2 regions of the Streptomyces sp. NPDC006372 genome follow, and region 2 is predicted to be linked to the other one. Evidence: riboswitches for the same ligand, from Rfam matches in the RefSeq annotation. Region 2 holds a riboswitch; the other holds the start of a gene.

Region 1 (10,658 bases), on a different contig from region 2:
GGTCCAGACGTTGACCGTGAGCCAGTCGTCGCCCTCGGGGACGTCGAGCAGGCCCGGGCCGCCCAGGCTGCCGAGGTCCTGCGGGGGCGGCGGGCCGAAGGCGTGGGCGTCCCGTATGCCGTCCCAGGCATGGGCGGGGCGCGGGGCCATGAAGCGGGCCTCGCCCACCGGCGGTGCGGCGAACGGGATGCCACGGAAGACGGCGAGCCCCTCCTCCCTTCGGCCCCGGACCGCACCGGCGGTCGTCCGGACCACGGGCGCGGGCGCTTCGGGGGAACCGCCGGTCGGCGGGCGGGACTCGGTCGTCGGCATCTGGATCTCCTCACGTCATGCCGGTGAACAGGCGCTCAGTCAGTGTCCTTGACTGACGCAAGGAGATCCAGGTGTCACCGATTCCGGTGTCAGCTGAGGGACTTCAGCGCCGCCGCGTCGTACGGCGTCAGGTCACCGAAGCGGCCGTCGAGCACCTTCTGGGCCCACAGCGGGTCCTGGAGCAGGGCGCGGCCGACGGCGACCATGTCGAACTCGTCGCGCTCGAAGCGGTCGAGGAGGTTGTCGAGGTCGCCGACCTCGGCGCCCTGGCCCTGGAAGGACTTGAGGAAGTCGCCGCCGTTGAGGCCGACCGAGCCGACGGTGATGGTGGGCTTGCCGGTGAGCTTCTTGGTCCATCCGGCCAGGTTGAGGTCGGAGTCGTCGAACTCGGGGACCCAGTAGCGCCGGGTGGAGGCGTGGAAGGCGTCGACACCGGCGGCGGCCAGCGGGGTCAGGATGGCCTCCAGCTCCTCCGGGGTCTCGGCGAGACGGGCGTCGTAGGCCTCCTGCTTCCACTGGGAGTAGCGGAAGATGACGGGGAAGTCGGGCGAGACGGTCTCGCGGACGGCCGCGACGATCTCCGCCGAGAACTTGGTGCGGGCGACCGGGTCGCCGCCGTAGGCGTCGGTGCGGCGGTTGGTGCCCTCCCAGAGGAACTGGTCGAGCAGGTAGCCGTGGGCGCCGTGGATCTCCACGCCGTCGAAGCCGATGCGCTCGGCGGCGGCCGCGGCCTCGGCGAACGCGCCGATCACGGCGTCGAGGTCGGCTTGGGTCATGGCCTTGCCGGTGGGCTCCGTGGCGCCGATGCGCAGACCGGAGGGGCCGACGGCGGGGGCGTCGGCGACGGGCGGCTCGCCCTGGTTGCGGACCATGCCGATGTGCCACAGCTGGGGCACGATCGTGCCGCCCGCGGAGTGCACCGCCTCGGCGACCTTCGCCCAGCCCGCGAGCTGCTCCTCGCCGTGGAACCGGGGTACGCGGTCGCTCTGGCCGGCCGAGTCGTGGCCGACGTAGGTGCCCTCGGTGACGATCAGGCCGACCCCGGCGGAGGCGCGGCGCGCGTAGTACGACAGCACGTCCTCGCCGGGGATGCCGCCCGGGGAGAACATGCGCGTCATCGGCGCCATCACGATCCGGTTCGGGACGGTCAGGCCGCCCAGCGACACGGGCCGGGACAGGATTTCGGCGGCGCGGGAAGCGGCGGAGGCGGTGGCGGGGACGGTCACGTGGGGAACTCCTCAGAAGGTACCGGGCAGTATGTGCATACGCATAGGACGCACATTCCAACAGCCCGGCCCCGCCCACGGCATCCCGCCCCCGCTGTGATCCCGCACACGCCCGAGGGCGGCACTCCCTGTCGGAACAGGGAGTGCCGCCCTCGATGAGACCGTTGATCAACCCGGGGAATCCCCAGGGGGTCGATCAGAAGTCCATGTCACCGCCCGGCATGCCGCCGCCGGCCGGGGCAGCGGCCTTCTCCGGCTTGTCGGCGATGACGGCCTCGGTGGTGAGGAACAGCGCGGCGATGGAGGCGGCGTTCTGCAGGGCAGAGCGCGTCACCTTCGCCGGGTCGATGATGCCCTCGGCGATCATGTCGACGTACTCACCGGTCGCGGCGTTCAGGCCGTGGCCGACGGTGAGGTTGCGGACCTTCTCCACGACGACGCCGCCCTCGAGACCACCGTTGACGGCGATCTGCTTCAGCGGGGCCTCCAGCGCGAGCTTCACGGCGTTGGCGCCGGTCGCCTCGTCACCGTCGAGCTCCAGCTTCTCGAAGACCTGGGAGGCCTGCAGCAGGGCCACGCCACCACCGGCGACGATGCCCTCCTCGACGGCCGCCTTGGCGTTGCGCACGGCGTCCTCGATGCGGTGCTTGCGCTCCTTGAGCTCCACCTCGGTGGCGGCACCGGCCTTGATGACCGCGACACCGCCGGCGAGCTTCGCCAGGCGCTCCTGCAGCTTCTCGCGGTCGTAGTCCGAGTCGCTGTTCTCGATCTCGGCGCGGATCTGGTTGACCCGGCCGGCGACCTGGTCGGCGGAGCCGGCACCATCGACGATGGTGGTCTCGTCCTTGGTGATGACGACCTTGCGGGCCTTGCCCAGCAGGTCGAGCGTGGCGTTCTCCAGCTTGAGGCCGACCTCCTCGGAGATCACCTCGCCGCCGGTGAGGATGCCGATGTCCTGGAGCATCGCCTTGCGGCGGTCGCCGAAGCCCGGGGCCTTGACGGCGACGGACTTGAAGGTGCCACGGATCTTGTTGACGACCAGGGTCGACAGGGCCTCGCCCTCGACGTCCTCGGCGATGATCAGCAGCGGCTTGCCCGACTGCATGACCTTCTCCAGGAGCGGGAGCAGGTCCTTGACGTTCGAGATCTTGGAGTTCGCGATCAGGATGTACGGGTCGTCGAGGACGGCCTCCATACGCTCCATGTCGGTCGCGAAGTACGCCGAGATGTAGCCCTTGTCGAAGCGCATACCCTCGGTGAGCTCCAGCTCCAGACCGAAGGTCTGGGACTCCTCGACGGTGATGACGCCTTCCTTGCCGACCTTGTCCATGGCCTCGGCGATGAGCTCGCCGATCTGGGTGTCGGCGGCGGAGATGGAGGCCGTGGAGGCGATCTGCTCCTTGGTCTCGACGTCCTTCGCCTGCTCCAGCAGGGCGGCGGAGACGGCCTCGACGGCACGCTCGATACCGCGCTTCAGGGCCATCGGGTTGGCGCCGGCGGCTACGTTGCGCAGGCCTTCCTTGACCAGGGCCTGGGCGAGGACGGTCGCGGTGGTCGTACCGTCACCGGCGACGTCGTCCGTCTTCTTGGCGACTTCCTTGACCAGCTCGGCGCCGATCTTCTCGTACGGGTCCTCGAGCTCGATCTCCTTGGCGATGGAGACACCATCGTTGGTGATCGTGGGGGCGCCCCACTTCTTCTCGAGGACGACGTTGCGGCCCTTGGGGCCGAGCGTCACCTTGACGGCGTCCGCGAGCTGGTTCATGCCGCGCTCGAGGCCGCGCCGCGCCTCCTCGTCGAACGCGATGATCTTGGCCATGTGAAGTGGTCCCTCCAGGACTGGGGGTGATTACTTCGGACCGCGCCCGCGCCCGCGACGGACGGCTCGCTTGCCTGGTGGTTCCTTCCCCACCCGGCCTGCGGGCCTCACCGACCCGGTCCTTACGTTGTCACTCTCACCTTCAGAGTGCTAACGCAATGATTAGCACTCGGGCATGGCGAGTGCAAGCGCCTCCCGGGGTTCGGCCGGGGCGCTCAGCCACCCGCGAACACCGTCCGGCCGGCCCCCCGGGCAGGCCGAAGGGCCCGCACCCTCGGGGTGCGGGCCCTTCAGAGAAGACCGGTCGCTTGCGGTTGGTCGTGGAACGCGCGTTCAGGCAGCTACGCGAACCATGTCGGCCTGCGGACCCTTCTGGCCCTGCGAGATCTCGAACTCGACCCGCTGGCCCTCTTCCAGGGTGCGGTAGCCGTCCATCTGGATGGCGCTGTAGTGGACGAAAACATCCGCACCACCGTCGACCGCGATGAAGCCGTACCCCTTCTCCGCGTTGAACCACTTGACGGTGCCCTGAGCCATGCCTAACTCCCCTATTACTGGCCCTTGCACAGATCCGCACTTCGCGGACCCGGGTCAGACCTCACCCCCCACGGTTGGGGGCGTGCGCCGGAACGCGTCGACCGCGGCTGAATGTATCTGTCCAACTGCCGTCTGCAACAGGTCAATCGGACGAGAATTCTGGACGCGCAGCATCCGGAATGTGGGGAGAATTCGTGTGACTTCAGGGCAAGTCGGGCCACACAAAGGGAACAAAAGCCGCGAAAGACACTCACACTTTGGCTACATCTTGTCGGGCGCGCGGCAGGAATTCAGGGCTCGCGATCACGAGATCGGGACCGTGTTCCCCAACTGTACCGCGCTCAATCACGCAGAATTGCCCCCTCCGCTTCTCTCACGGAGGGGGCAATTCGATGAACTCTCGGTAACCGGCGTTACTCCGGGTAACAATCAAGCCGGTCGGCCGGTTCAGCCACCGGCGACGGCCGGGATGATCGACACGCCGGCACCGTCCGGCGTCGCCGTCTCAAGCCCCTGCTCGAACCGCACGTCGTCGTCGTTCACGTACACGTTGACGAACCGGCGCAGCTTGCCCTGGTCGTCCAGGACACGGGCGGCGATCCCGGTGTGGTTCTTCTCCAGATCGGCGATGACCTCCCCGAGGGTCGCGCCGTCGGCGGACACCTCGGCCTGACCGCCGGTGTAGGTACGCAGGATGGTGGGGATGCGAACGGTGACGCTCATGACTTCAAAACCTCCGGTTGGGTATCGCCCTCAGGGGCGCGAGGAACTGCGCGACCAGCCCCCACCGGCCCGCAGCGAACAACGATCAGGCGAGGCCGGCATCCCGGAACGAGTCCAGGTTGGGCCGAATGGTCGCAGTCAGACCAGTGCCCGCCACCGCGTCCAGCGTCTTCAGCCCGTCCCCGGTGTTCAGCACAACGATCGACTTCGACGGGTCGAGCACCCCGTTCTCGAGCAGCTTCTTCGCCACCCCCACGGTCACCCCCCCGGCCGTCTCCGCGAAGATCCCCTCGGTCCGCGCGAGGATCTTGATCGCGTCCACGACCTGCTCGTCGTTGACGTCCTCCACCGCCCCGCCCGTACGGCGCGCGATGTCCAGCACGTACGGCCCGTCCGCCGGGTTCCCGATCGCCAGCGACTTGGCGATGGTGTCCGGCTTCTGCGGCCGTACGACGTCGTGCCCGGCCTTGTACGCCGTCGACACCGGCGAGCACCCCTCGGCCTGGGCACCGAAGATCTTGTACGGCTTGTCCTCGACCAGCCCGAGCTTGATCAGCTCCTGCAGGCCCTTGTCGATCTTCGTGAGCTGCGAGCCCGAGGCGATCGGCACGACCAGCTGGTCCGGGAGCTGCCAGCCGAGCTGCTCGCAGATCTCGTACGCGAGAGTCTTTGACCCCTCCGCGTAGTACGGGCGCAGGTTGACGTTGACGAAGCCCCAGCCCTCGCCGGCCGGGTCGCCGATCAGCTCGGAGCAGAAGCGGTTCACGTCGTCGTAGTTGCCCTCGATGCCGACGAGCTCGCCGCCGTAGACCGCGGCCATGACGACCTTGCCCTGCTCCAGGTCGTGCGGGATGAACACGCAGGAGCGGAAACCGGCACGGGCCGCCGCCGCGCCCACCGCACCGGCGAGGTTGCCGGTGGAGGAGCAGGACAGCGTGGTGAAGCCGAAGGCGCGGGCGGCCTCCAGGGCCTGGGCGACGACGCGGTCCTTGAAGGAGTGCGTCGGGTTGCCGGAGTCGTCCTTGACGAAGAGCTTGCCGGCGTCGACACCCAGCTCGCGCGCCAGGTTGTCGGCCTTGACGAGCTTGGTCCAGCCCGGGTTGATGTTCGGCTTGTCCGCCACGTCGGCCGGGACCGGCAGCAGCGGGGCGTAGCGCCAGATGTTCGAGGGGCCCGCCTCGATGCGCTTGCGGAGCTCTTCGGTGTCGTAGGCCGAGAAGTCGTAGGCGATCTCCAGCGGGCCGAAACACTCCTCGCAGGCGAAGACCGGGCCGAGGGGCACCCGGTGGCCGCACTCGCGGCAGCTCAGGGCGGCGGCGGGGCCGAGGTCGACGGTGGAGTTCGTGGTGCTTGCAACAGTCTGCGCAGCCATGTGAGGCGAGGCCCTTTCTCCTCATCTTCCTCACGACGCATCTCGCCGTGAGACGGATTTGGCACCTTCCCGAGCCGGGAGCCTCGCGCAGGTGGTCGACAGTGACCTACGAGTACCGACTGGAGGGTTGCCGGGGCTTCATCGGGCCGTTTCCCTCTGCCCCTCTGGATGAGCTGTATGTGGTTGTAAACAGCGGTTGACCCCGGACATGCGTTGGTCACCCGCGTTGTTCAAGACTGTAACCGACGACCAGGACAGTTGAGATAGTCGTCCGAACCGCGAGATGGCTCACAGCCCGTCCCGCCGAGAGAAACGCTTAAGGAGCCGCCACGGTGCTGGAAGAAGTCGAGCGCTGGCTGGGCACCCGTTCCTGGTCCGCGGCCGATCGCCCGCTCCACCAGATGCTGGCCGCCAAGCAGCGCACGGGCCAGACGGTCAGCGTCGTGCTGCCCGCGCTCAACGAGGAGGAGACGGTCGGCGACATCGCCGCCGCCATCCGCCACGACCTGATGCGGCAGGTCCCGCTCGTCGACGAGCTCGTCGTCGTGGACTCGGGCTCGACCGACCGTACGTCGGAGGTGGCCGCCGCCGCGGGCGCGACGGTGGTGCACCGGGACGCGATACTCCCACGCCTGCCCGCCGTGCCCGGCAAGGGCGAGGTGCTGTGGCGCTCGCTGCTCGCCACCCGCGGGGACGTCGTCTGCTTCGTCGACGCCGACCTGAGGGACTTCTCGTCCGAGTTCGTCTCCGGGATCGTGGGCCCGCTGCTCACCGACCCGGACGTCGACCTGGTGAAGGCCATGTACGACCGCCCCCTGGGGGGCGCCGCCGGGCAGGGCGGCCGGGTCACGGAGCTGATGGCCAGGCCGCTGCTCAACATGCACTGGCCGCAGCTGGCCGGGTTCGTGCAGCCGCTGGGCGGCGAGTACGCGGCCCGCCGCTCGCTGCTGGAGCAGCTGCCGTTCCCCGTCGGGTACGGCGTCGAGCTGGGCATGCTGGTCGACGCCCTGCACCTGGTGGGGCTCGACTCGCTCGCCCAGGTGGACGTCGGGGTGCGCAGGCACCGGCACCAGGACGGGCAGGCACTGGGCCGGATGGCCGCCGCGATCTACCGCACGGCCCAGCTGCGGCTGGCCCGCGGGCATCTGGTCCGGCCGTCCCTGACCCAGTTCGAGCGGGGCGAGGACGGCTTCGAGCCGCGTACCTACTCCGTGGACACCGAGGAGCGTCCGCCGATGGTGGAGATCGCCGAGTACCAGGCCCGGAGAGCGGCCTGACCGGGGTCGTTTTCGGCCGGGTGGGGCAGGTCCGTACGTTTGAGCGTTTCCTGGCCGGGCTAGGTTGAGGCGTATGGCTTCAACGTACGGTGCTGCCCAGGTACTGGTGGCCTCCAACCGCGGCCCGGTCTCCTACACGGTCGGCGAGGACGGTTCGCTGAACGCCAAGCGCGGCGGCGGCGGGCTGGTCTCGGGGCTGTCCGCGATCGGCTCGGACGCGGATGCGCTGTGGGTGTGCTCGGCGCTGTCCGACGGTGACCGCGAGGCGGTCCGGCAAGGGGTCGGCGAGGACGGCGTGCGGATGCTGGACATCCCGGCCGACGTGCACGCCGACGCCTACAACGGCATCGCCAACTCGGTGCTGTGGTTCGTGCACCACATGCTGTACCAGACGCCGCTGGAGCCGGTCTTCGACGCGGAGTTCCGGCGGCAGTGGGCGTCGTACGAGACGTACAACCGGGCGTTCGCCGAGGCGCTGGCCGAGGAGGCGGCGCGGGGCGCGACGGTCGTGGTGCAGGACTACCACCTGACGCTGGTCCCGGGCATGCTCCGCGAGCTACGGCCCGACCTGCGTATCGGCCACTTCTCGCACACGCCGTGGGCGCCGCCCGAGTACTTCCGGATGCTGCCGGACGACGTGGCCGGGCAGGTGCTGCGCGGCATGCTGGGCGCGGACCGGCTGGGCTTCCTCACGCGGCGCTGGGCGGACGCGTTCGAGGAGTGCGCCGAGCGGTTCGCGGGCGGGCTCGGGGGCACGCGGATCGGCGTGCACGGGCTGGGGGCCGACGCGGACTTCCTGCGGGAGCGGGCGCACCGGCAGGACGTCGAGGAGCGGATCGTGGCGCTGCGCCGGGAGATCGGCGAGGGCCGCCGCACCATCGTCCGCGTCGACCGCACCGAGCTGTCGAAGAACATCGTCCGCGGCCTGCTCGCCTACCGGCGGCTCCTGGAGACCCATGCCGAGTGGCGCGAGCGCGTGGTGCACGTCGCCTTCGCCTACCCGTCGCGGCAGGACCTCGCGGTGTACCGGGACTACACGGCCGAGGTGCAGCGGGTGGCGGACGAGATCAACGCCGAGTACGGGACACCGGGCTGGACACCGGTCGTCCTGCACGTCAAGGACGACTTCGCCCGCTCGCTGGCCGCGTACCGGCTGGCCGACGTGGCCCTCGTCAACCCCATCCGCGACGGCATGAACCTCGTCGCCAAGGAGGTTCCGCTGCTCTCCGAGGCCGGCTGCGCGCTGGTGCTGTCGCGGGAGGCCGGGGCGCATGAGGAACTCGGCGAGGACGCGATCACGGTGAACCCCTACGACGTCACCGGCACGGCGGCGGCCCTGCACGAGGCGCTGTCGATGCGCCCGGAGGAACGCGCGGAGCGGAGCAAGCGTCTGGCGGCGTCGGCGACCGCGCTGCCGCCCGCGCAGTGGTTCCTGGACCAGCTCGAGGCACTGAGGCACTGAGGGGCTGATCACCGATGGCCGCTTCCGCCGGCTCCGCGCTGCCGGAGCCCACCACCCGCCCCGGCCGCGAAGGCCTCGACGCCCTCCTCACGCATCCCGGCAAGGCTCTGATCGGGCTCGACTTCGACGGGACGCTCGCGCCGATCGTGGCCGACCCCGAGAAGGCCCGGGCCCACCCCGAGGCCCTGTCCGCGCTGGCCGCGCTCGCGCCGAAGGTCGCCGCCGTGGCGGTGATCACCGGGCGGCCCGCCGAGGTCGCCGTGCGCAACGGCGCCTTCGCGGACGTACCGGGCCTTGAGCACCTGGTGGTGCTGGGGCACTACGGCGCCGAGCGGTGGGACGCCCGCAGCGGCGAGACCAGCGCCCCCGAACCACACCCCGGCGTGGCCGCGATCCGTGCCGAGCTGCCCGAGCTCCTCGAACGGCTCGGCGCGTCGCAGGGGACCTGGATCGAGGAGAAGGGCCGGGCGGTGGCCGTGCACACCCGCCGGGCCGCCGATCCGCAGGCCGCCCTGGACTCCCTGCGCGAACCGCTCGCCGGACTGGCGGCCCGCCACGGCCTGATCGTCGAGCCCGGCCGCATGGTCCTCGAACTCCGCCCGCCCGGCATGGACAAGGGCGTCGCGCTCACCGAGTTCGCCCGGGAGATCGGCGCCGGGTCCGTCCTCTACGCCGGCGACGACCTGGGCGACCTGCCCGCCTACGCCGCCGTCGACAAGCTCCGCTCGGACGGCACCCCGGGCCTGCTGGTCTGCAGCGGCAGCGACGAGGTGACCGAACTCAGCGAGCGATCGGACGTGGTGGTGGACGGCCCGGAGGGTGTCGTACACCTGCTGGCAGCTCTGGCGGACCGGCTCGGCTAGTTGCCTGGGGGCGCGGGGAACTGCGCGACAAGCCCCCGCCCACCCGCACCCCCGCGACGGCCGAACACCCCACGGTCCTCAGCGCTCCCCCCGACGCCGCTCCCGCACCCGCCGCAGCCGATTCACCGTCACCGGATCGTGGGCCAGCGCCCGCGGATCGTCCAGCAGCGCGTTGAGCAGCTGGTAGTAACGCACCGGCGCGAGACCCAACTCCTCCCGGACCGCCCGCTCCTTCGCCCCGGGCCCGGGAAAAGAACGGCGTTCGAGGGCGAGGATGTCCCGCTCCCTGCGCCCGAGCCCCACGCCGTCGTCGTACTCCTCGTCCATGCCCGGCACGGTAACGCCCACCACCGACAGCGGCGCTACTCCGCGTTCTCCGCCCGGCTCGCCTCCGCCTGGAGCCGGCCGAGGACGGCCGAGGGGCTGCCGCCGGGGGCGACCGCCTTGCCGATCTGCTGCTTCACCTGCGCGCTGACGTCGGCCCAGGAGGTCTTGCCGGCCGGGTAGAGCTCGGAGGACGGCAGCTCCTCCAGGAACGTCCTGAGGTGCCGGTCCCGGCCGGAGGCGGCCATGGTCGCGGAGGCGGAGCTGGTGACCGGCAGCAGGTCGTACTCGCGGGAGAAGGCCAGCACGTTCTTCTCGCTGTAGACGAAGTCGAGGAAGTCGCCGATCTGGTCGCGGTTCCCGTTCTTGCGGAACGCCGTCATCCAGTCGGCGACACCGAGCGTGGAGCCGGTCGTCCCCTCCTTGCCCGGCGTCGGCACCATGCCGTACTTGACGCCGCCCTTGGCGGCGATCTTCGCCAGGGACGGGTGCCCGTTGAGCATCCCGACCTCGCCCTTCGCGAAGGCTGCGAACGCCGCGGCCCGGTTGAGCTCGCCGGGCGCGACCGGCCCGGTCAGACCCTTGCCGACCAGGTCGTCCTTCAGCCAGGAGAAGGTGTCGACGTTCTCCGGGGAGTCGATGCCGTAGCTGTCGACGCTGTCGGTGTAGCCGCCCCCGCCGCTGAGCATCCACTGCATGCTCTCGGCCTGCGCCTCCTCGGGGCCGAGGGGCAGCGCGTAGGG
Region 2 (10,658 bases):
TGCCGGCCTCCTCGCGCAGGGCGTCGGCACGCTCGTCGGCCTCGTTGTAGGCCTCGGTCGCCTTCTCGGCCTGCTCGTAGAGGCGGTCCACCTCGGCCCGGGTGTCGTCGTGCGGTGCGGCCACGGACGGTACCGCGCCCAGGGCGGCGACCGCGACGGACAGGATGCTGACCGCGGCACCGGCGCCACGGTCGGACCCGGACGGTGCAAGGCGGCGATGGGACCCCACGGAAGCCGCTCTCCTCTCCACTGGCAGACCGCTGACGGATGTGGAAACGCGGCAGACAGTAGCCCCGCGACGGGGGACCGCCAACGACCATCCGTGGGTACGCAGCGCGACGCCCCGCCACTGACGCAGGTCACTGGCGGGGCGTGGCCTCAGGTGAGGGTGTCGTGATTCGCCCGAACGGCGGACACGGTGTCCTGATCTTGAGGACTCCGGGGGCGGTCCGTCAGACGCGGACGCCGAACATGAACGGGCCGCCGATGGTGCCCATCGACTCGTAGCGGACGACCGTGCCGGTGCGGGGGGCGTGGATGATCTGCCCGTTGCCGGCGTAGAGGCCCACGTGGTGCAGGTCGTTGAAGAAGAAGACCAGGTCGCCGACCTTGAGCTGACTGGTCGAGTAGATCTTGGTGCCGATCGTCGCCTGGGACTCGGAGGTGCGCGGGATCTGCACGCCGGCCGCGGCGTACGCCCGGGAGGTGAGGCCGGAGCAGTCGTAGGAGCTCGTGCCGGTGGCACCGTAGACGTACGGCTTGCCGAGCTGGCTCTGCGCGAAGGCGTAGGCCGCGGCGGCCCGGCCGGAGCCCGGCGGGACGTCGCCGGAGAGGGCGTCGCGCTCGCTGTCGCGGCTGGCGCGGCTCTGCTCGGCGGCGAGCTGCTGCTTCTCGGCGGCGGTGAGGCTGTTGAGCAGCTTCTGCGCGGAGGAGAGCTTGCCCTGGACTTCCTTCTTCTTCTTGCCGAGTTCGGCCCGGGTGGAGGCGAGGTCCTTGAGCTTCTCGGAGGCCTCTGCGCGGTCCTGGGCGAGTTCGCGCTGCTTCTCCTGGACCTTCTTCAGCGCCTCGACCTGCTGGCTGCTCAACTGGTCGAGCGTGGAGGCCTTGTCGAGGTAGCTGTCCGGGTCGGAGGAGAGGAAGAGCTGGACGGACGGGTCGATGGAGCCGGTGCGGTACTGCGACGCCGCCGCGAGGCCCAGGCTGTCGCGCAGCTCGTTGAGCTCTTCCTGGCCGCGGGCGACGTTGTCCTGGATGGTGGAGATCTCCTTCTGGAGCTTCTCCTGCTTCTCCTTGGCCCCGTTGTACTTCTCGGTGGCCTGCTCCGCCTCTTCGTAGAGCTTGTCGACCTTGGTCTTGACCTCGTCCTTGCTCGGCTTCTCGCTGGGTGCGGCATTGGCGGCCTGCGAGCTGAAGGCGACGGCAGCGGCAGCGGCGGTGGTCAGCACGGTCACACGTGCGCGGCTCGGCTGCTTCGGACGACGGTGGGACGCCACGGGTGACTAGCTCCTTCTCGGCCCCTCCGCCGTCGCTCCCCATGAGCGATCACCCGAGCAGGAGGTGCGGGGCTGACCCTAGTGACCTTCCTGTGATCAGTTCAAATCCTCAGATGAAAAATTGCGTCACGGTGAGCGAACTTTTCCCCTGGACTCACAGGCGGTGAGACCCACTTGACGCAACGTGGCCCACAGGTCTCGCCAATCGGGGCATCACGCCCGGAGGTTACGCATCGCCCGTACGGTCCCTAGGCTCGCGAAAGGCGCTTCAGGAGCATCGCCGACGCCACGGGGCGAGCACCCGCCCTGGCCACACCGTCGGCGACCTCGCGGTCCGTCGACGCCACGATGACGGGCCTGCCCGGGGGTTCGGCGCGCACCAGCTGGCGGATCAGCTCGTCGGCGGTGACGCCCGGCTTCGAGAACAGCACCCGTACCCCGCGGGGCGGTGCCAGCAGCACCGGTGCGGCCAGTTCGGCCCCGTCGAAGACGCACGTCACCTCGGCGCCGCTCTGCGCCGCCAGCTGCGAGAGCTGCCCGAGCAGCCGCAGCCGCTGCTTCTCCAGTGGCATCTGCGGATAACCCGTTTTGGTGACGTTGTAACCGTCGACGACGAGGTGTGCCTGCGGCAGGGCCAGCAGCTGGTCGAGGACCTGCGGGTCGTTCTCCGAGAGCGCGCGGGCGGCGATGTCCTTCGGCGTCATCCGGCCCGGCTCGACGGCGTCCACGGTCTCGGCGGGCCGCACCGACACCGGCGGCAACGCCAGTTCGCGCCGGAGCCCCTGGGTCGCGTCGAGCAGGGTGTCCAGCAGCAGCCGTACCCGCATGTCCTCGACGCTGCGTCCCTCGCGTGCCGCCCGTCGCGCGGCCTCCAGGGCGGCCTCGCTCTCCCCCAGCCGGGCCTTGAGCCGCCGGGTCTCGCTCTCGGCGGCGGACACCTGGGCCTGCGCTTCGGCGCGGGCGGCCTCGATCTCGCCGTGCGCCTTGCGCAGGGCGGCCTCGCCGCGCTTGACGTCGCTGACCGCGGCGCGGAGCTTGCGGTGCAGCGCCTCGGTCTCCTTCTTGGCCGAATCCAGCTCCGCGCGCAGCCGCTCGGTCTCGGCCCTGGTCTGTTCGCGGGCCCGCTCCAGCTCGGCGCGCAGCCGCTCCAGCTCGGCCCGGCTCTCCTCGTCGGCGCGCTCGGCGTCGGCCCGCTGGGCCTCCTCGCCGGCGGCGGCCACCAGCTTCACCCAGCCGAGGGGCCGCAGTACGTAGGCCGCGGCCGCCACGTCGAGCGGGTCCGCGGCCGGGGGCGGGGAGCCTGAGTCGAGAGCGCCGGCGACTTCCGGCTGGGCCTCTCTGAGCTTCTCCCCGATGCGCTGCCGGAACAGCGGGTCGGTCTCCAGCGCCGCGGCCATGGCATTGCCGGCGAACTTGGCCCGCCGGTTCGGCGCGAACCGGGCGTACTGCCGGAGCTGCGCGGGCAGCTCTCCGACCGTCAGCGAGCCGAAGCCGTCGGAGACGATCTGCACGACCCGGCGGCGCACGCCGTCGGGCAGCGGACGGTCGAGCACCTCGGCGGCGCCGTCGCCCGGCCCCCCGCCCGTGGTCTCCACCATCCGTCACACCCCAATGCCTGTGCGGGCCTGCTCCCCTCAGGAGCCGGCGCCCGGCCTGTCCACGAGTTCCACCTGGTCCACCGCGTTGCACCAGCGGCAGCGCACCGACTCGATGGTCTCACTGAGCACCTCGCGCTCCTCGACCTTCGGCTCTCCGGCCAGGTCGAGGTGGACGTACTCGACGACCTTCGACGAGCGGGTCACGTCGAACCGCGTGAGGTTGCCGCAGAGGGTGCAGCGCCACCGCGTCTCGGCGGTCGGCAGGGGAACCGTCATCGTGACCTGTTCTCTTTCCTTCTAGTGTCCGTGACGCCACCGGCTTCCCCGGTGCGTGTGGCTCGTAACCCTACGGCCTGGTGGGTCGTCGTCGCCCACGCGTCCACGGCGGCGAGGCGGTCTGTGCTGGTGCGTCCGGTTACGTCATGCTCTGTATCCATGATCAGCAAGTGGAGCGCGTCGCTCGTCCGGGCCGGCCGATCGGTGAGCGGGTCGTCGGCGCCGGTGACGTACGCACTGATCGCCCTGTGCTGCGTGGTCTTCCTGGCCGGCCCCGCCGCGGGCCTCAATCCTGTCTACGGCACCGGCGACGACCTGCTCGCCGCGCAGCGGGCCTGTTTCCGGCGCTGGGGCGTGATCCCCGCAGAACTGTTCGAGGGGTCCGCCGGATCGGCCCTGACCCCCGCGACCGCGCTCTTCGTCCACGGCAGCTGGGTCCACCTGCTCGGCAACATGCTCTTCCTCTACGTCTTCGGGGCGATGACCGAGGAGCGGATGGGCCGGGTGCAGTTCGTCCTGTTCTACCTCGGCTGCGGCTACCTGGCCCTGCTGGGCTACGCCGTCGCCAACGCGGACTCCGAGCAGTCCCTGGTCGGGGCGTCGGGGGCGATCTCGGCGGTCCTCGGTGCATTCCTGTACCTGTTCCCCAGGGCCCGGGTGACCAGTCTCCTGCCGTTTCTCTTCTTCCTGCCGGTGCGCTTCCCGGCCTGGGTGGTGCTGCCCTTCTGGGCGGCGCTGCAGTGGCTGGCGGCGGGGCGGGCCCCGGACGGCCCCGGGGTGGCCTACCTCGCCCACCTGATCGGGTTCGGTCTGGGCTTCGGCTGGGCGTCGGTCCGCTACGGCCGCCCGACCAGCCCCACTAGAGTGAAGGCCGCCCCTGCTCCGGCCTCCGAGGGAGAGAACAAACCGTGATCACCGCGATCGTCCTCATCAAGACCAGCGTGGACCGGATCCCCGAGATCGCGGAGTCGATCGCCGCGCTGGACAGCGTCAGCGAGGTCTTCTCCGTCACCGGCACCTACGACCTCATCGCGATGGTCCGGGTGCGGCAGCACGAGGACCTGGCGGAGGTCATCCCCGGCCGGATCAGCAAGATCCCCGGCGTCGAGGGCACGGACACGCACGTGGCGTTCCGCACCTACTCGCAGCACGACCTGGAGGCGGCGTTCTCGATCGGGCTGGACAACTAGGACCCCTGGGCCCCGCCGTTCAGGCCGACGTGTCCGGGACGCAACGGCCGTCCTCCGTACGGTAGTTCCACCGTGCGCCGTCTCGGACCAGCTCCCGCACGGCGTCGGTGAACCGCTCGACGTGCTCGTCGGGCGTGCCCGCGCCGAAGCTCACCCGGATGGCGTTGAGGGACCTCTCGCCGGGAGCCGCCTCCGGTGCGCCGCACTCGCCCTGGGTCTGCGGGTCGCTGCCCAGCAGCGTCCGGACCAGGGGATGGGCGCAGAACAGCCCGTCCCGCACCCCGATGCCGTACTCGGCGGAGAGGGCGGCGGCGAAGTGGGAGCTGTTCCAGCCCTCGACGACGAAGGAGAGCACACCGACGCGCGGGGCGTCGTCACCGAAGAGGGAGAGGATCCGGACCTCAGGCACCTCGGCGAGGCCCGCCCGCACCTTCTCGATCAGGTACCGCTCCCGCGCGACCAGCTGGTCGAACCCGGCCTCGGTGAGCGCCGTGCAGGCGGAGGCGATGGAGTAGGCACCGATGACGTTCGGCGACCCGGCTTCGTGGCGGGCGGCGGTCTCGTGCCACTCCACGTCCACTCCCCCGTCCGTGCGCCGGGTGACCTTGCGGCTGGCGCCGCCGCCGGCCAGGTAGGGCTCGGCCTCGCGCAGCCAGTCGGCCCGCCCGGCCAGGACGCCGGAGCCGAAGGGCGCGTACAGCTTGTGCCCGGAGAAGGCGACCCAGTCCACGTCGAGGTCGGCGACGGACACCGGGTGGTGCGGGGCCAGCTGGGCGGCGTCGAGCACGATCCGCGCGCCGTGGGCGTGCGCGGCCGCCGCCAGCTCCCGTACGGGCCACAGCTCGCCGGTGACGTTCGAGGCGCCGGTGACGCAGACGAGGGCCGGTCCGTAGGGGGCCCGGTCGGCCAGAGCGCGCTCCAGGGTCTCGACGGCCTCGCGGTGGCTGCGCGGGGCGTCGAGGAAGGTGACCTGGGCGTTCCGCCAGGGCAGCAGGGAGGCGTGGTGCTCGGTCTCGAAGACGAAGACCTGGCAGCCGGCCGGGAGCGCGCCGGCGAGCAGGTTGAGGGAGTCGGTGGTGGACCGGGTGAAGACGACCTGGTCGCCGTCCCGGCAGCCGAGGAACTCCGCGACCGTCCGGCGGGCGTTCTCGAAGAGGTCGGTCGACAGCTGGGACAGGTACCCGGCACCGCGGTGGACACTGCCGTAGTACGGCGCGTAGGCGGCGACGTCGTCCCAGACCCGCTGGAGGGCCGGGGCGCTGGCGGCGTAGTCCAGCGCGGCGTAGGTGACCTCGCCACCGGTGACGAGCGGCACGGTGACGTCCCGTCCCAGAACGGGCAGCGGGGCACAAACGGACTGGGCGGCGGCGACGGTGGAGACGGACATGGGTGAACTCCCGTGAAGGCAGGTGGAATCCGCCCGCGAGCCGGTACGGCGGTGCGCGCACGGCTACCAGCGGGGGTGAAAGGAAAGGGGTGCGGAGGCGGGGCTCTGCGGCCCTATCGCATTCGCTGATTCACGGGAAACTCCTCGTCACGCGCTTGCCACAGACCTCGCTGCCTGCGGCCCGGTCTTCACCCGGGGCACCCCGCCACGGACGGAGGGTTGCCGGACAGTCGGCCGGGGCCTCATGACTGTCACTCATGACCTGGTCAGGAACCTACGGGAAGAGATCGGCGCCCCGCAACCCGAGTCCGGATCGCGGGACGCCGTACGGTTCCGCTACGCGTTGCTCGCGGCCACCCAGCGCTCCAGGGTCCGCTTGGCCGCTCCGGAGTCGATCGACTCCGCGGCCTTCGCCATCCCGGCTCGGATCTGCTCGGCCAGCGGTGCCTCCGTCGGATTCAGCGCCACCAGCGCCGCCGCCGAGTTCAGCAGGACCGCGTCGCGCACCGGGCCGGTCTCGCCGTCCAGCAGGCGGCGGGCGACCTCCGCGTTGTAGGAGGCATCCGCGCCGCGCAGGGCCTCCACGGGGACCAGTTCGACGCCCACGTCGCGCGGGTCGAAGGACTCCTCGGTCACCTTGCCGTCGCGGACGATCCACACCCTGGAGGTGGCCGTGGTGGTGAGCTCGTCGAGACCGTCGTCGCCGCGGAAGACCAGCGACGAGTGGCCGCGCTCGGCGAAGACGCCCGCGACGATCGGCGCCATGCGCGGGTCCGCGACGCCGACGGCCTGGGCGCGCACCTTCGCGGGGTTGGTCAGCGGACCGAGGACGTTGAAGATCGTCCGGATGCCCAACTGGCCGCGGGCGGCGCCCACGTACCGCATGGCCGGGTGGAACTTCGCCGCGAAGCAGAACGTGATCCCGGCCTCCTCGGCGACCTCGGCCACCCGCGGTGTCGGCAGTTCCAGGTTGACGCCGAGCTTCTCCAGGACGTCCGAGGCGCCGGACGCCGACGACGCTGCGCGGTTGCCGTGCTTGACGACCTTCGCGCCGGTGCCGGCGATGACGATCGCCGACATCGTGGAGATGTTGACGGTCTTCGCTCCGTCGCCGCCGGTGCCGACGATGTCGACGGCCGGACCCGGCACCTCGATCACGTTCGCGTGCTCGTACATCGCCCGGACGAATCCGGCGATCTCCTCGACGGTCTCGCCCTTGGCGCGCAGCGCCACCACGAAGCCGGCGATCTGCGCGTCCGTGGCCTCGCCGCGCATGATGAGGTCCATCGCCCAGGCGGTGTCGTCGGCGGTCAGGTCCCGGCGGTCCAGCAGGCCGTTCAGCAGGGCCGGCCAGGTGCGGCCCGCCGCGGTGTCGCCTCCAGCGGGGGTCACAGCGCTCATAAGCCGCTCCTGGGTCGTCGTACGCCACGTAAAAGCTGTGGTCTCACCCTATCCAGCCCGGGACACCACGAAGGGCCCCGTCCGAACACCGGACGGGGCCCCTCTGTGGCGTGGCGAAGCAGTGATCAGTGGTGGCCGTGGCCGCTCGTGATCTCCCGGTACTCCTCGGCGGTGGGCTTGGGGATCTGGGCGCCCTCGCCGTAGTAGGACTCGCTGAGCTTGGCGCGCAGCTTCTCGGAGCCCTTCACCTTGCGCTCGACACCGTTCTCGTCGACCGTCGGGCCGATCTCGACCGGCTGGTACTGCTCGTGCGCGGTGAGCGTGTACATCTGCTCCTGGCTGAGCGGCTCGTGCACCTCGATGAACTCACCGTGCGGCAGGCGCTTGATGATGCCCGACTCGCGGCCGTGCAGCACCTTCTCCTTGTCCCGGCGCTGCAGGCCGAGGCAGATGCGCTTGGTGATGATGAAGGCGACGACCGGTCCGGCGAAGAACCCGATCCGGACGAACCAGGTGACCGAGTTGATCGACAGATGGAAGTGCGTGGCGACGATGTCGTTGCCACCGCCGATCAGCATGATGATGTAGGCGGTGACCCAGGCGACGCCGAAGCCCGTGCGCGTCGGGGCGTTGCGCGGCCGGTCCAGGATGTGGTGCTCGCGCTTGTCCCCGGTGACCCACGACTCGATGAACGGGTAGAGGGCGATCATGCCGAGGAAGAGACCGAAGACCACCAGCGGGATGAACACACCCAGGACGAGTGTGTGACCCCAGAGGTTGATCTCCCAGCCCGGCATCGCGCGGATCAGACCCTCGGCGAAGCCCATGTACCAGTCGGGCTGGGCACCGGTCGACACCTGGTCGGGCCGGTACGGGCCGAGGACCCAGATCGGGTTGATCGTCGCGAGACCGGCGAGGGCCGCGATGAAACCGAAGACCAGGAAGAAGAAGCCTCCGGCCTTGGCCATGTAGACCGGCAGCAGCGGCATGCCGACGACGTTCTTGTTGGTCCGGCCGGGGCCCGCGAACTGCGTGTGCTTGTGGTAGAAGACCAGGATCAGGTGGCCGACCACCAGCCCGAGCATGATGCCCGGCAGCAGCAGGATGTGGATCGAGTAGAACCGGGCGACGAAGTCGGTGCCCGGGAACTCTCCGCCGAACAGGAACATCGAGATGTACGTGCCGACGATCGGCACGGACAGGATCGCGCCCTGCGTGAAGCGGACACCGGTGCCGGAGAGCAGGTCGTCCGGGAGCGAGTAGCCGGTGAAGCCGGTGAACATGCCCAGGACGAACAGCAGGAAGCCGAACAGCCAGTTGATCTCACGCGGCTTGCGGAACGCGCCGGTGAAGAACACGCGCATCATGTGCACGAACATGCCGGCGAGGAAGATGATCGCCGCCCAGTGGTGGATCTGCCGGATGAGCAGACCGCCGCGGACGTCGAAGCTGATGTCCAGGGTGGAGGCGAACGCCTCCGACATCAGCTGCCCCTGGAGCGGGACGTAGCTGCCGTGGTACTCCACCTCGTTCATCGACGGGTGGAAGAACAGCGTCAGGTACACACCCGTCAGGATGATGATGATGAAGCTGTAGAGGCAGATCTCACCCAGCATGAAGGACCAGTGGTCCGGGAAGATCTTGCGCATGTTGGCCTTGGCCAGGGAGTAGATCCCGAGGCGGCCGTCGGCCCAGTCGGCGACCCGCTCTCCGGCGGGCGCCTTGCGGCGTGTCTGTGCAGTGCTCATCCGCGCTCCCAGAAAGCAGGGCCGACGGGCTCTTCGAAGTCGCTGAGCGCCTCGAGGTAGCCCTCCTCGTTCACGCCGATGCGGAGCTGCGGCAGGGCGTGACCGGCGGGACCGAAGATCACTCGGGCACCGTCGGAGAGGTCGAAGGTGGACTGGTGGCAGGGGCAGAGCACGTGGTGCGTCTGCTGCTCGTACAGGGAGATCGGGCAGCCGACGTGGGTGCAGATCTTCGAGTACGCGACGATGCCCTGGTGCGACCACTCGAGCTCGCGCTTGTCCTTGATGTTCTCCGGCTGGATCCGGACGATCATCAGGGCGGCCTTGGCGATCTCGTTCTGGAAGTCGTGGTCGTGCTCCTCCAGGCCCTCGGGCTTGGCGAAGGTCAGCGAGCCGACCGCGACGTCCGCCGGGCGCAGCGGCTCGTTGGTGTTCATGTTGACGAGCAGCTTGCCCTTGGACCAGAGCGTGTGGCGCAGCTTGTCCTCGGGCAGCGGGCCGAGGTCGCGCAGCAGCACGACGCCGGAGAGCGGCACCAGCGTGAGCGCGCCGAACATGGTGGTGCGGATCAGCTTGCGGCGGCCGATCGCGGACTCCTTGGCGCCCTGCTTGAAGTCGGAGAAGACCTTCTCGCGGGTCTCGGGGTCGGCCTCGATCGGGTGCCGCTCGTCGGCGATCTCCACGTCCGACATCAGGGTGCGGGCCCAGTGGACGGCGCCCGCGCCGATGCAGAACAGCGCGATACCGAGCGTCAGACCCAGCGCGAAGTTCAGCGCGCTGATGTGACCGAGCGGGAAGATGTAGACCGACTTGTCGACCGGGATCGCCACGAACGAGGCGATGAAGGCGACGGTGGCCAGCATCGACACCGTGAACAGCAGGGCGACCGAGCGCTCGGACCGCTTGGCGGCCCGCTCGTCGATGTCCTGGACCCGGTGCTCGTGGGGAGGCAGTCCCGGGTCGGCGAAGGGGTGCTTGTCGTCCGCGGGGCTCACCGCGCCGTGCCCGTGCTCGTCATGTCCGGCGGACTGATCGGCGGGCAGGTTCTCTTCTGGAATGTCTTGGCTACTCATGACTTCTTGGCCTTTGCGGTCCGGGCGGCGACCCACACGGCGACGGCGATCAGCCCGCCGAGACCGAAGATCCAGCCGAACAGGCCCTCGCTGACCGGCCCGAGGCCGCCGAGCTCGAGACCGCCGGGGCTCTCGGACTTGCTGCTGTTGACCGCGTCCAGGTACGCGATGATGTCCTTCTTGTTCTTCTCCGACAGCGTGGTGTCGGGGAAGGACGGCATGTTCTGCGGGCCGGTCTGCATGGCCTCGTAGATGTGCTTCGGGTCGACACCCTCGAGGGTCGGCGCGTACTTGCCGTGTGTCAGCGCGCCGCCCTTGCCGGTGAAGTTGTGGCACTGCGCGCAGTTGGTGCGGAACAGCTCACCGCCCTTGGCGATGTCGGCGCCCTCGGGGCCGTACTGCTGCTCCGTCGGGACGGCCGGACCGGCGCCCAGCGAGGCGATGAAGGCCGCGAGCTGGTCGATCTCGGCCTGGCTGTAGATGTTCTTCTTCTTC

What was found. A riboswitch is a leader RNA that binds a small molecule or an ion and turns the genes downstream of it on or off. The one in region 2 is predicted to bind S-adenosylmethionine.
Region 1: it holds a riboswitch for S-adenosylmethionine, as region 2 does, so the genes downstream of both, thrC (threonine synthase) here and ABZ016_RS42055 (aminotransferase class V-fold PLP-dependent enzyme) in region 2, are expected to answer to the same signal.

The regions. Positions count from the first base shown of each region.
Region 1 is NZ_JBEXQJ010000041.1:38,781-49,438, forward strand. Features, by position in the region: gene ABZ016_RS37270 (carboxylesterase family protein) at 1-312, opposite strand, end outside; gene ABZ016_RS37275 (NADH:flavin oxidoreductase) at 402-1,538, opposite strand; gene groL (chaperonin GroEL) at 1,735-3,357, opposite strand; gene ABZ016_RS37285 (cold-shock protein) at 3,691-3,894, opposite strand; gene ABZ016_RS37290 (ubiquitin-like small modifier protein 1) at 4,342-4,617, opposite strand; gene thrC (threonine synthase) at 4,703-5,989, opposite strand; SAM riboswitch class I at 6,008-6,164, opposite strand; gene ABZ016_RS37300 (glucosyl-3-phosphoglycerate synthase) at 6,322-7,266, shown strand; gene ABZ016_RS37305 (trehalose-6-phosphate synthase) at 7,340-8,728, shown strand; gene otsB (trehalose-phosphatase) at 8,743-9,591, shown strand; gene ABZ016_RS37315 (DUF3263 domain-containing protein) at 9,670-9,918, opposite strand; gene ABZ016_RS37320 (extracellular solute-binding protein) at 9,954-10,658, opposite strand, start outside.
Region 2 is NZ_JBEXQJ010000066.1:9,156-19,813, forward strand. Features, by position in the region: gene ABZ016_RS42025 (NlpC/P60 family protein) at 1-229, opposite strand, end outside; gene ABZ016_RS42030 (NlpC/P60 family protein) at 453-1,493, opposite strand; gene ABZ016_RS42035 (NYN domain-containing protein) at 1,742-3,091, opposite strand; gene ABZ016_RS42040 (hypothetical protein) at 3,128-3,367, opposite strand; gene ABZ016_RS42045 (rhomboid family intramembrane serine protease) at 3,527-4,279, shown strand; gene ABZ016_RS42050 (Lrp/AsnC ligand binding domain-containing protein) at 4,276-4,557, shown strand; gene ABZ016_RS42055 (aminotransferase class V-fold PLP-dependent enzyme) at 4,577-5,944, opposite strand; SAM riboswitch class IV at 6,091-6,207, opposite strand; gene trpD (anthranilate phosphoribosyltransferase) at 6,281-7,345, opposite strand; gene ABZ016_RS42065 (cytochrome bc complex cytochrome b subunit) at 7,471-9,093, opposite strand; gene ABZ016_RS42070 (Rieske 2Fe-2S domain-containing protein) at 9,090-10,163, opposite strand; gene ABZ016_RS42075 (c-type cytochrome) at 10,160-10,658, opposite strand, start outside.